DNA from 2 places in the Mycolicibacterium sp. HS_4_1 genome. Region 1 is predicted to be linked to the other one. Evidence: predicted binding sites of a transcription regulator. Region 1 holds the regulator's gene; the other holds the start of a gene.
The links. The regulator LexA, encoded in region 1, represses DNA repair genes until DNA is damaged. The targets are predictions, from matches to a motif close to CGAACANNTGTTCG.
Positions count from the first base shown of each region.

Region 1 (5,769 bases):
TCGTTCTCAGCCGGGGCGCGCCCAGTCCCGGTAGTCGCAATCCGGCGACGCGCCGGATGTGGGCCCCCTCACAACCAACCGCCCGGTTGGGATAAGTTGTTGCAAACTTATCCAGTACCGGAGGTCTCGCATGGGTGTCATCAAGTACGACCGCACGTTGTTCGAACCCGAGCACGAGCTGTTCCGGGAGTCGTACCGGGCATTCCTGGACCGGCATGCCGAGCCCTACCGCGAGGAATGGGAGAAGGCCAAGATCGTCGACCGCGAGGTCTGGCGCGAGGCCGGTAAGCAGGGCTTTCTGGGTATGGCGGTGCCGGAGGAGTACGGCGGCGGCGGTAACCCGGACTTCCGCTACAACGTCATCGTCAGCGAGGAGACCGCGGCCGGACGGCACAGTGGTCTGGGCTTCACGCTGCAGAACGATGTCATCGCGCCGTATCTGCTCGAACTCACCAACGAGGAGCAGAAGCGCCGCTGGCTACCCGGGTTCTGCAGTGGCGAACTGATCGGTGCCATCGCCATGACCGAGCCCGGCACCGGTAGTGACCTGCAGGGCATCAAGACCCGCGCGGTAAAGGACGGCGACCACTACGTCCTCAATGGCTCGAAGACGTTCATCACCAACGGTATTCACGCGGACCTCGTGATCGTCGTCGCGCAGACCGATCCGGACAAGGGCGCGCAGGGCTTCAGCCTGCTGGTGGTCGAGCGCGGCATGGAGGGTTTCGAACGCGGCCGTCATCTCGACAAGATCGGTCTCGACGCGCAGGACACCGCGGAATTGTCGTTCACCGATGTCAGAGTCCCGGCCGAGAACCTGCTCGGGGTCGAGGGCATGGGATTCGTCTATCTGATGCAGAACCTGCCCCAAGAGCGCATTTCCATCGCCGTGATGGCCGCCGCAGCTATGGAGGCCGTTCTGGAATCGACATTGCAATACGCGAAGGAGCGTAAAGCGTTCGGCAAGCCGATCGGCAGCTTCCAGAACAGTCGATTCGTGTTGGCCGAACTGGCGACAGAGGCCACCGCGGTGCGAATCATGGTCGACGAGTTCATTCGTCTGCATCTCGATCGAAAGCTGACAATCGACCAGGCCGCGATGGCCAAATGGTATTCGACAGAGGCGCAGGTTCGCCTGGTCGACCGGTGCCTGCAGCTGCACGGCGGCTACGGCTATATGCGCGAATATCCCATTGCGCGGGCATTCCTGGACTCGCGGATCCAGACCATCTACGGCGGCACCACCGAGATCATGAAGGAGATCATCGGCCGCGGATTGGGCGTTTAACTAATTGCCCACGCGAATTTATTCGCATATCCAACCGCGACACACTGGAGCGTTACTGCCGGATATCCCGCACGATGGGCATGAACTGAAGCAAAGTTGACAGAATCCTCTCAATCAAGAGAGTTTGTCTGACGGAATTTGTATCCGGAGTTTTGCCAACCGCGGGAGGAATTCGATGACCGGGCTGCGAACCCGTGGCGGACGGGCTGGTATCGGTGCCCTTTCGGTCGCGGTGGCATTGCTCATGGCTCCGACGGCGATCGCGACACCGGAAAGTGACGCCGCCGACGCGGCGATCTCGCATACCTGGGACGCCGCCGGCGGTGACACGGGTGAGTTGGGTGCGAAAGACGGTGACGTCTACCAGGTCGGCGCGGGCTATGCGCAGAACTTCGCGAGCGGAAAGATCTATTTCACCGAGAACACCGGCGCACACCTGATCTACGGCCCGATTCTCGACAAATATCAGGGTCTCGGCGGTGCCGCCGACAGCGACCTCGGCTTCCCGACCATCGACGAAGGCGCCGGGAAGGCGGCCGAGAGCCGGAACAGCACGTTCAGCGCGGCCGACAAGCCGGTCATCTTCTGGACGCCGGACAACGGCGCGTGGGTCGTGCGCGGTGCCATCAACGCTGCCTGGGACAAGCTCGGGGGGTCGGCGGGCACTCTCGGCGTACCGACCGCCGACGAGTCCTGGAAGGGCGACGTCGTCTCTCAGCCCTTCACCGGCGGTGAGGTGAGCTGGAACTCCAAGACCAAGGCGTTCAGCACGACACCCGCTGACCTGGCAGGCCAGCTGACCGGGCTCGACGTGCCGGGCGACGCGACGACGGCTATCGCCGCGGCCCGCCGGGCAGCCGGTGGGCCGCAGGGGCCCCTCGGCGACGCGCAGGGTGCCCAGTACAAGGTCGGCGACGGCGTGGCGCAGAACTTTGCCGGCGGCACCATCTTCTACTCGGCCGCCACCGGTGCCCATGCCGTCACGGGCGACGTGCTGGCCAAGTACCGCGCGGCCGGTGGGCCGCAAGGTGACCTCGGATTCCCGGCGAGCAACGAGACCGACGGCGGCATCTCGCCGACCAGCCGGGTCGCCACCTTCGCCGCGGCCGACAATCCGACCATCTTTTGGACCCCCGACCACGGCGCATTCGTCGTCCGTGGCGCGATGAACGCCGCGTGGGCCAAGCTCGGCGGCGCCACCGGCAAGCTCGGCGCGCCGACCGGGGACCAGACGGTCAATGGCGACGTCATCAGCCAGAAGTTCACGGGTGGGTCGATCTCGTGGAACAAGTCGAGCCACGAGTTCAGTACCGAGCCGGCGGACCTGGCGTCGCAGTTGAGCGGTCTGCAGGTCCCCAGTGTCGACCTCCCGGGCGGAGTGAACGCGCAGCCCGAGGAGTCCGGCAAGTGGTACCAGTTCCACTGGTGGTGGCTGCTGGCGATCATCCCGCTGTTGCTGGTGGTGTCGGGCATCGTGATCGCGGCGCTGCTGCGGCGCCGGCGGCGGGCCGGCCAGGATGTTTTCGACGAGCACGATACGTACGACTACGACGACCACGACGACCACGATTTCGGTGACGGGGAGTACGGCGACCCGCAGTATGCGGACGACGGCGGCGACACCGAGTACGCCGCCGACTTCGCGCCCGAGACCGAGCATTTCGACGCTCCGCGCGGCGGGCCCGAATTCCAGAGCAACCCGGACGTCATCGACACCGCGCCGACGGTGTACCCCGATTTCACGGCCGAGCAACCTGCAGACGAGGGTGAGTCGACGGCACAGGCCGAAGCCGAGGCCCAGCCCGTGGACGCTGCCGAGCCGGCCGAGCCCGCTGAGTCCGAGCCGGACGCTCACGAGCCCGCCGACGAACCGACGGCATCGGTGCAACTTCCCGAGGCCCTGCGCCGCGGGAGCGCGGCGGCGGGCCTGACCGCGGCTGGGCTGGCAGGGTTCGCGGGCCTGCGGCCTCGAGACTCCGGCGACCGTGTGTGGGTCGCGCCGGCCGCCGCGGACGCCGGGGCCCCGAACGCTGACGTGCACGCGCCCGAGGAGCAGGTCGTCGATGCTGCGCCGGCCCAGGTCCCGGCGAGCGAACCACCGAGCGAACCGACGGCCGAGCCGCGCGCGGACGCCACGCCGGCAGAGGACACTGTGACGGCAGAGGACACTGTGACGGCCGGTCCGGCCAGTGGCAGGCACCATGCCTTGGGCGCGGAGGAGCCCGAGACCGCGCAGATGTCGTTCCGCGTGGCGACCGGCGCGGAGCCGCCTGCCGGCTACGTCATCAAGGCCAACACGAAGTCGGGTCTGTACTGGGTGCCGGGTGCGCTCGGATACGACGACGCTGACGTCGAAATCTGGTTTGCCAGTGAGGAATTCGCGGTCACCAACGGATTCGTCCGAGGCTGACCCCGCCGACGGCTGAGCCCCGCTGCGAGCGACTGCAGCGGGGCTCGACTATTGGTCTGGCAGGCGTCAGATCTTGCGGATGACGGTCACGACCTTGCCGAGGATGACCGCGTCGTTGCCCGGGATCGGGTCGAACGCCGGGTTGTGCGGCATGAGCCACACCTGGCCCTTGGTGCGCTTGAAGGTCTTCACCGTGGCTTCACCGTCGATCATCGCCGCGACGATGTCCCCGTTGTCGGCCACATTCTGCTGGCGCACGACGACCCAGTCGCCGTCGCAGATCGCCGCGTCGATCATGGATTCGCCGACCACCTTCAGCAGGAACAACGAGCCCTCGCCCACGAGCTCGCGGGGGAGCGGGAAGACGTCTTCGACGGCTTGCTCGGCGAGGATCGGACCGCCCGCGGCGATCCGGCCGAGCACCGGGACGAAAGTCGGCTCGGGCAGGGTGTCCGAACCCGCCACGTCGGTGGTGATGGCGGCGCCGGTCGAGTCGTCCGCGCCCCGGACGTCCACGGCTCGTGGGCGGTTCGGATCGCGGCGCAGATAGCCCTTCTTCTCCAGCGTGCGCAGCTGGTGGGCCACCGATGAGGTGGAGGTCAGGCCGACGGCATCGCCGATCTCGCGGATGCTGGGTGGGTAGCCGCGCGTCGTCACCGAGGTGCGGATGACGTCGAGGATGGTCCGCTGACGTTCTGTGAGGCTGCTGGCCCGGCCACCCGACTGGGTTTCGGGGGTGCGATCGGTGCGGTCCGGGGTATCGGTGCTGTCGCTCATGTGAACGAATCTAGCCCAGTGCACACGATTGATCAAACATGTGTTCGAGATCGGGCGGATCGGCGTGTCGCGGCCGCCTCCCGCTGGTGACGTGGCGAAAGCGGGGGGCGAATCGGCGGAACGGAACTTGTCGGTGGGTCGTCGTATCGTTCGCAACAGTTCGATCACATGTTCTACCGTTCGAACATTTGGGCGATATAGTCGAACACAAGAGCGATCGAACCTATGTACGAACTCAGGAGAGGAACCGACATGACCGTCATCACCCGCGAGTACCCCACCGACGTCGTCGTCCGCACCGTGCCTCGGCGTGCAGACGTGAATCGTCACCGCCAGGCCCGGCTGCGGCCGGCCGGTTCCCGTCCCTCGGGTGCGGCGTTCCAGCATCGGGGCACGGGCGTGCTGAGCTCCCGTGCCTCGCACCGGCGCAACCCGGTCACGCCCTTGACCACGGTGCTGCTGGCTCTCGTCGCCGCGGGCATCACGGTGTGGCTGGGCCTGGTCGCGCAGTTCGGAGAGTCTGTTCAGCCGACCGCGTCGACCGCATCCGTACCCGCGCAGCTGGCGGTGGTCCGGGTGCAGACCGGGGAGTCGATTCAGCAGGTCGCCCGGCGCGTGGCGCCCGACGCACCCGTCAGCGCCGTCGTCGACCGCATCAAGGAGCTCAACAAGCTGCCATCGGTGGCCCTGGACGCCGGGCAGACGCTGATCGCTCCGGTCGGCTGAGGACAGCCCGTGCGCACCTTGATCGGCACGGCGCCCGGCCGGGTCCGAGCGGCACGGGTAGGCTCGAGACCGTTCGAAACGGTCGATTGTCGGTGCGGCGAAGGAGCGGTGATGCACTGTCCGTTCTGCCGGCATCCGAACTCGCGCGTGGTCGATTCGCGCGAAGCTGACGAAGGCCAGGCGATTCGTCGTCGCCGGTCATGCCCGGAATGTGGCCGCCGGTTCACCACGGTGGAGACCGCTGTGGTCGCGGTGGTCAAACGAAGCGGCGTCACCGAACCGTTCAGTCGGGACAAGGTGATCAAGGGCGTACGGCGCGCGTGCCAGGGTCGGCAGGTCGACGACGACGCCCTGAACCAGTTGGCCCAGAAGGTCGAAGATGCGGTGCGGGCCACCGGTTCTCCCGAAGTGCCGAGCCATGAGGTCGGATTGGCGATCCTCGGTCCTCTGCGTGATCTCGATGAGGTCGCCTATCTGCGATTCGCCTCGGTGTATCGCTCGTTCTCGTCCGCCGAGGACTTCGAACGCGAAATCGAGGCGTTGCGAGCACACCGCGGCGTGACGTCGC
Region 1 is NZ_CM137261.1:2,502,612-2,508,380, forward strand. Features, by position in the region: gene ACX12F_RS11920 (DEAD/DEAH box helicase) at 1-34, shown strand, start outside; gene ACX12F_RS11925 (acyl-CoA dehydrogenase family protein) at 131-1,288, shown strand; gene ACX12F_RS11930 (LGFP repeat-containing protein) at 1,464-3,698, shown strand; gene lexA (transcriptional repressor LexA) at 3,765-4,475, opposite strand; gene ACX12F_RS11940 (LysM peptidoglycan-binding domain-containing protein) at 4,728-5,201, shown strand; gene nrdR (transcriptional regulator NrdR) at 5,313-5,769, shown strand, end outside.

Region 2 (5,769 bases), 690 kb from region 1:
ATGAGGTGGAAGCCCGCACTGAACGCGTTCGCGATCACCTTTAACGGCCGGATCACTCCGACTGGCAACTAACCAAATGCCAGGATCAGATCCACCGTTTATCTGACAGTCCCGCGGACGCTGCGCCGTCGCAGACGTCGAACGCCACGTCTCCACGGGCCGCATCATCAACGGGTAAGTCGCCGTGGTGCATGCACTACTGCCGTCGCGGCGTGAGGCGCCGTGGCGGAATGCCGGGTTAGCTTGCCGGACTGTCACTTTCACCATCGCCGTCCTCGCCCTCGCCATCCTCGCTCTCGGGCGGGTAGAGGGTGGGGTGGTGGTATTGGTTGGTGCGGGGTTGGCCGATGTCGAGTAGTGGTGGCGGGGTCCAGTGGGCGCGGCCGTTTTTCATGGTGGTGCTCCAGCCGCCAGCGTGGGCGGCTCGGTTGTCGCAGCCGCAGGCCAGGGCGAGGTTGGTGATATCGGTGGGGCCGTCGTCGCCCCAATCGGTGTCAACGTGGTGGGCCTGGCAGCGCGAGGCCGGGGCGGTGCAATTGGGTTTGGTGCAGCCGCGGTCGCGGGCGAACAACATGATCCGCTGCCCGGTGGTGGCGGTGCGCCGGGCCCGACCTAAATAGAGGGGGATGGTGGTGTGTTGATCGAACACCGCCAGGTAGTGGTAGGCACCTTGCCCGGCCATCCGGATCAAATCCCGCACCGGCAGTTTCGATCCCGTGTGGGTGACCGCGACCCCGGCGCCGCGTTCGAGTTCCTGCACCGTCGTGGTCGCCACCACCGACACCGGGAGCCCGCTGTGCTCGCCCAACTGCCCGGAGGCCAGCATCATCCGGCCCACCGCTTTGAACGCGTCGTACTGACGCTGAGCCACGGTGCGGGTGTCGCCCGCGATCTGGGCTTGGGTCGGTGTGCCCGAGATGCACGGCTCGGGATCGTCGGGATTGCACATCCCCGGCGCGGCCAACTTTTCGAACAACGCCTCCCAATAGGCCCGAGCCTCCGGATCGAGGCTGGCCTTGACTTCCGAGCGCCCATCGGCCTGCTGCTTACCCATCACGAACGACCGTTGCGGGTCCGGTTCGTCATCGTCAGGTTCGGGCCCGTCCTGATCGAGCCGGTACAGCAGATCAGCGGCCGCTTTGCGCAGCTCCTCCGGCGTCTTGTACCGCGCTGCGGCCACCAGGTCGCGTTCACACTGCACCAACGTGACCGGGTCCACCCACAACGGCACCTTCGCAAAGAATCCGGTGATCACCGCGATATGCTCGATATTGATGACACCGTCGGCTTGGGCGGCGGCGACCAGTTCCCACACCGGGCCCAGGGGTTCGCCGGTGATCGCCGACCGCGGCCCGAGATGGTCGCAGTCGCGGACCCGGCGGCGGGCCTCCTCCCAGCTGATGCGATGCCGGATATGCAGCACCTCGGGCCAGTCTTTCGCCCCGATGTCTTTGGCCGTGGCCTGGGTCTGGGCGGCGGCCAGGATCTGGTGGTCGACCGCCTCGGCGGCACACTTCAGGGTTTCGCGACGGGACTGCAACTCCAACAAGACTTCGATGGGCAGACCGGCGTAGTCCAGGGCCGCGATCGCGGCCGCGGCGGCTTCGTAAGCGGCGTATGCCTGCTCGACGGAGGCCGGATCAGTCAATCCCATACTTCGAACATTAGTTCGAACTACCGACAAGAAACCGTCGAGCCTGTGACGCCAGTTACCTTACGTGACCAGCGAAAACAAAGTGACCAAAGTTTTTTCAGAGGCGCCGGAGAACCGCTACGAGAACACCGGCTGCCCGTCCGCCCCGAGCAGATAGCGCTCGGTACCCTCGGCGACCCGCGGTGCGTCACCGCCCAGTGCGACGGCGATCTTGTTGATGGCGTTGCGCATGACGTCCAGCGTGATCTCCGTGGCCTCGGCGTCGGAGAAGTGCGCGCGCACACCCGCGGCGACCTCGACAGGAATCCGCGCCGGGGTCCAGACCAGGGCGTCGACGTAACGCAGCGCCGCCTTCTGCCGCTCGTCCAGCAGCGACGACGACTCGTACAGCTCGATCTCGGAGTACATCGACTCGTTGCCGCCCGCATCCAGCGCCATGCCCTCGCGCAGCGACTTGCACAGCCGGCAGTTGTGCGCAGCGGCGCCGCGCAGTCGCACCACCTCGGTCGTCACCGGGTCCAGCTCGCGGCGCGCCCCGACGGAACTGGCGAACTGGTTGAGCAGCAGGTCCACCGGATCGGTCTGATGATCCCAGCCGTCGGGATCCACCACCGGCGGCAGGCCCAGCGCCGCGAACCCGGCCCGCACCCGCGGCACGAAGTCGGCGACGAACATCAGCGTCACGACGCGAAAGCTGTTGGCGCCCAGCACCGATGTGAGCTGCCCGCGCTGGGACGAGGTCACCGCCGACACGTCGGTGGCGAATTGCTCGGCGAACTCAGCCACCAGGGGCTCGGCGTCGGACACGGGCCCGAACACCTCTTCATAGGGCAACGGCGCAAGGCCCAACGTCTCGGCACAGGTCTGCCGCATCGCCGCGTTGAGCCGTCGATCAGTAGGCGGCGACAATGCAATCAGGGACGTCAGTAGCTCCTCCACACTCCGGATTATTGCCGCGATGAGACCATCGACGCATGGGTTCGACCGTCTCGGCCGCATTCGCCTCCGACAACGCTGCTGGTGCTCACCCACGGGTGATAGAGGCCATCGTCGGCGCCAACCAGGGCCCGGTGAGCTCCTACGGCACCGACCCCAGCACCGAACGCGCAGCGCAGGCCCTCAGAGACGCCTTCGAGGCTCCCGACGCCGACGTGCTGTTCGCGCTGACCGGCACGGCGGCCAACATCATCGCGCTGGCCTCCGCCGTGCAGCCGTGGCAGGAGATTCTGTGCAGCGATGTCGCGCATGCGTTGCTCGACGAAGCCGGCGGGCCGGTACGCCTGTCCGGCGCGCAGCTCACGCCCCTGCCCAGCGATGACGGCCTGATCGCGCCACAGGCTCTTGACCGGCACCTCGCCCGCCGCGGCGAGGTCCACCATTCCCAGCCGCGCATCGTGACCATCACCCAATCCACCGAGAATGGCCGCGTCTGGTCACCCGGCGCGCTGACGGATTTCATCGACTACGCCCACCAGCACGATTTGTTGGTGCACGTCGACGGCTCCCGGATCGCCAACGCCGTTGCCGCCCTTGATGTCGATCCGCACGATGCCATCGGCGACGCCGACATCGTCACCGTCGGTGGCACCAAGAACGGCTTGCTGTTCGGGGACGCCGTACTGGTCCGCCGGCCTGCACACTTCCCCGGAATTCGCTTCGTGCAGAAGCAAATCGGCCACCTGGCGAGCAAACACCGCTTCGTCTCGGCGCAGTTCGAAGCAATGCTGTGCGACGGCTTGTGGTTGCAGACCGCAGCCCACGCCAACCGCATGGCCGCGACCCTCAGCGCCGGGATGACGGCAGCGGGCCTGCGACTGGCCGCACCGACCGAGGCGAACGAAGTATTCGTCGTCCTCGACGCCACCACCACCGCGCGGGTCCGCCAATATTTCGCCGTTCACGCTCCCGACCCGCTACGACCGATCGTTCGGTTCGTGTGCTCCTGGGCAACCACGGAGGACGACGTCGCCGCGGTTCTGAAAGTTATTGCGCCTGACTGACCGACGACATGTGGAAGTCCGGAATCCGGAGCGACGGCATTTGTGCCCGCGTGGCCCAATCGCCCCACTCGCGAGGCAGCGTGGTTTCGCTGACGCCGGCTTCGGTCGCCCGGCGCAGCAGGTCCAGCGGACTCTCGTTGAACCGGAAGTTGTTGACCGCCGCCGTCACCTCGCCATCTTCGATGAGGTAGACGCCGTCGCGGGTCAGGCCGGTCAGCAGCAGCACCGTCGGATCGACCTCGCGCATGTACCAGAGCGTGCTCAGCAGCAGGCCGCGTTCGGTTCCGGCGATCATGTCGGCCAGGCTCACAGCGCCACCGGTCATCAGTAGGTTGTCGGCAGGCACGGCCACGGGCGCGCCGAATTCCGCTGCGGCGGCACGCGGATAGGCCAGCGCATTCACCACGCCATCACGAATCCAGTCGACGCGGCCGATGTCGAGGCCGTTGTCGAACACCGACACCCGCTCCGACGAACTCGATGTCGCGACGAACGGCAGGCAATCCAGCCCTGGCGCAAAGGGATCCGAGTACAGCGTCAGCCCCAGATCGGTCAGCTTCTCCCCCACCCGAGTACCACCCGGCGCCGACAGCGCGGTCCGCCCTTCCTGGGCGCCGCGGCCGTCCATGCTCCAGCCGAGGTAGATCATCATGTCGGCGACGGTGGACGGTGGCATCAGCGTCTCATACCGGCCTGCGGGCAATTCCACCGTCCGCGACGCCCAGCCCAATCGCAGGCACAGGTCGTCGAGCATGGAATCGATTGGCACGTCGGCGAAATCAGCGGTGCTGACCCCGGCCCAGGCACTCGCGTCGCCGCGTTTGGCGTTGATCTCCACCGAGCCGGTTGGTTGGGTGAACCGTCGCCGGATGCCGCCGGAGGTGGCCAGATAGGTGGTGTCGAGTTCGTGCCGGGCGAAGCCGTACAGCGCGTCACTGCGGTGGAAACCGTCGACGAGACGTGCGGCGATGTTACCGAACACCCCGGCCCCGGTCAGCGGTGACGGAGTCTCCCAGTCCTCGGGCACTTCCTGACCGGTCAGTGCCGGTGCGCTGTCGCGAGCCTCGGGCGCGGCTTGCGCGGCGTCCTGCGACGCCGCGACCAGGCCGGCGATGGCGTCCGGATCGACCTCACTGGATTTCATCGCGCCGACCCGGGCCTTATCCCCTTGGCGGACAATCGAAATGACGGTGGTTTCGCGACTCACCGACTCACCGTTGGTGGTCATGGTGTTGCGGGCCCAGCGCAGCGATGCGGTGGACCGGTCAGTCACGAGGACGATGGTCTCGTCGGCTCGACCTCGGCCAGCGGCCTCGGCCAGAACCAGGTCGACAACCTGCGGTGCACTGATCATCAACGCCCCGATTCAGTTCGTGTGTTGAGCACATTGATTCCGCGGAACAGCGCGGACGGGCAGCCGTGGCTGACGGCGGCCACTTGGCCGGGCTGGGCCTTGCCGCAGTTGAAGGCCCCGCCGAGGCGCCAGGTCGACTCTCCGCCTACGGCTTCCATCGCCCCCCAGAAGTCGGTGGTAGTTGCCTGATACGCGACATCGCGCAGCTGGCCATCCAGCTTGCCGTCGCGAATTTTGAAGAACCGCTGACCGGTGAACTGGAAGTTGTACCGCTGCATGTCGATTGACCACGATTTGTCGCCGACGATGTAGATGCCGTCTTCGACACGGCTGATCAGGTCATCGGTGCTCAGATCCTCGGCACCCGGCTGCAGCGAGACGTTGGCCATCCGCTGGATCGGGACGTGATGCGGTGAATCCGCGTACGAGCAGCCGTTGGAACGGGCCACCCCCAGCTTCGGCGCGAACACCCGGTCCAATTGGTATCCGACGAAGACGCCGTCGCGCACCAGGTCCCAGCTCTGCGCGCGGACGCCTTCGTCGTCGAATCCGATGGTCGCCAGGCCGTGTTCGACGGTGCGGTCGGCAGTGACATTCATGATGGACGACCCGTACCGCATGGTGCCGAGCTTGTCCGGAGTGGCGAACGATGTTCCGGCATAGGCGGCTTCGTAGCCGATGGCCCGGTCGTATTCGGTGGCGTGGCCGATGGACTCGTGGATGGTCAGCCACAGATTGGTCGGGTCGATCACCAGATCGGT
Region 2 is NZ_CM137261.1:1,810,067-1,815,835, reverse strand. Features, by position in the region: gene ACX12F_RS08605 (IS256 family transposase) at 1-72, shown strand, start outside; gene ACX12F_RS08600 (HNH endonuclease signature motif containing protein) at 239-1,654, opposite strand; gene ACX12F_RS08595 (carboxymuconolactone decarboxylase family protein) at 1,772-2,614, opposite strand; gene ACX12F_RS08590 (threonine aldolase family protein) at 2,629-3,654, shown strand; gene ACX12F_RS08585 (metallopeptidase TldD-related protein) at 3,638-5,008, opposite strand; gene ACX12F_RS08580 (TldD/PmbA family protein) at 5,008-5,769, opposite strand, start outside.
Region 2: a site for LexA is predicted at 1,659-1,672, ahead of ACX12F_RS08600 (HNH endonuclease signature motif containing protein). Genes of this name have one in related genera too.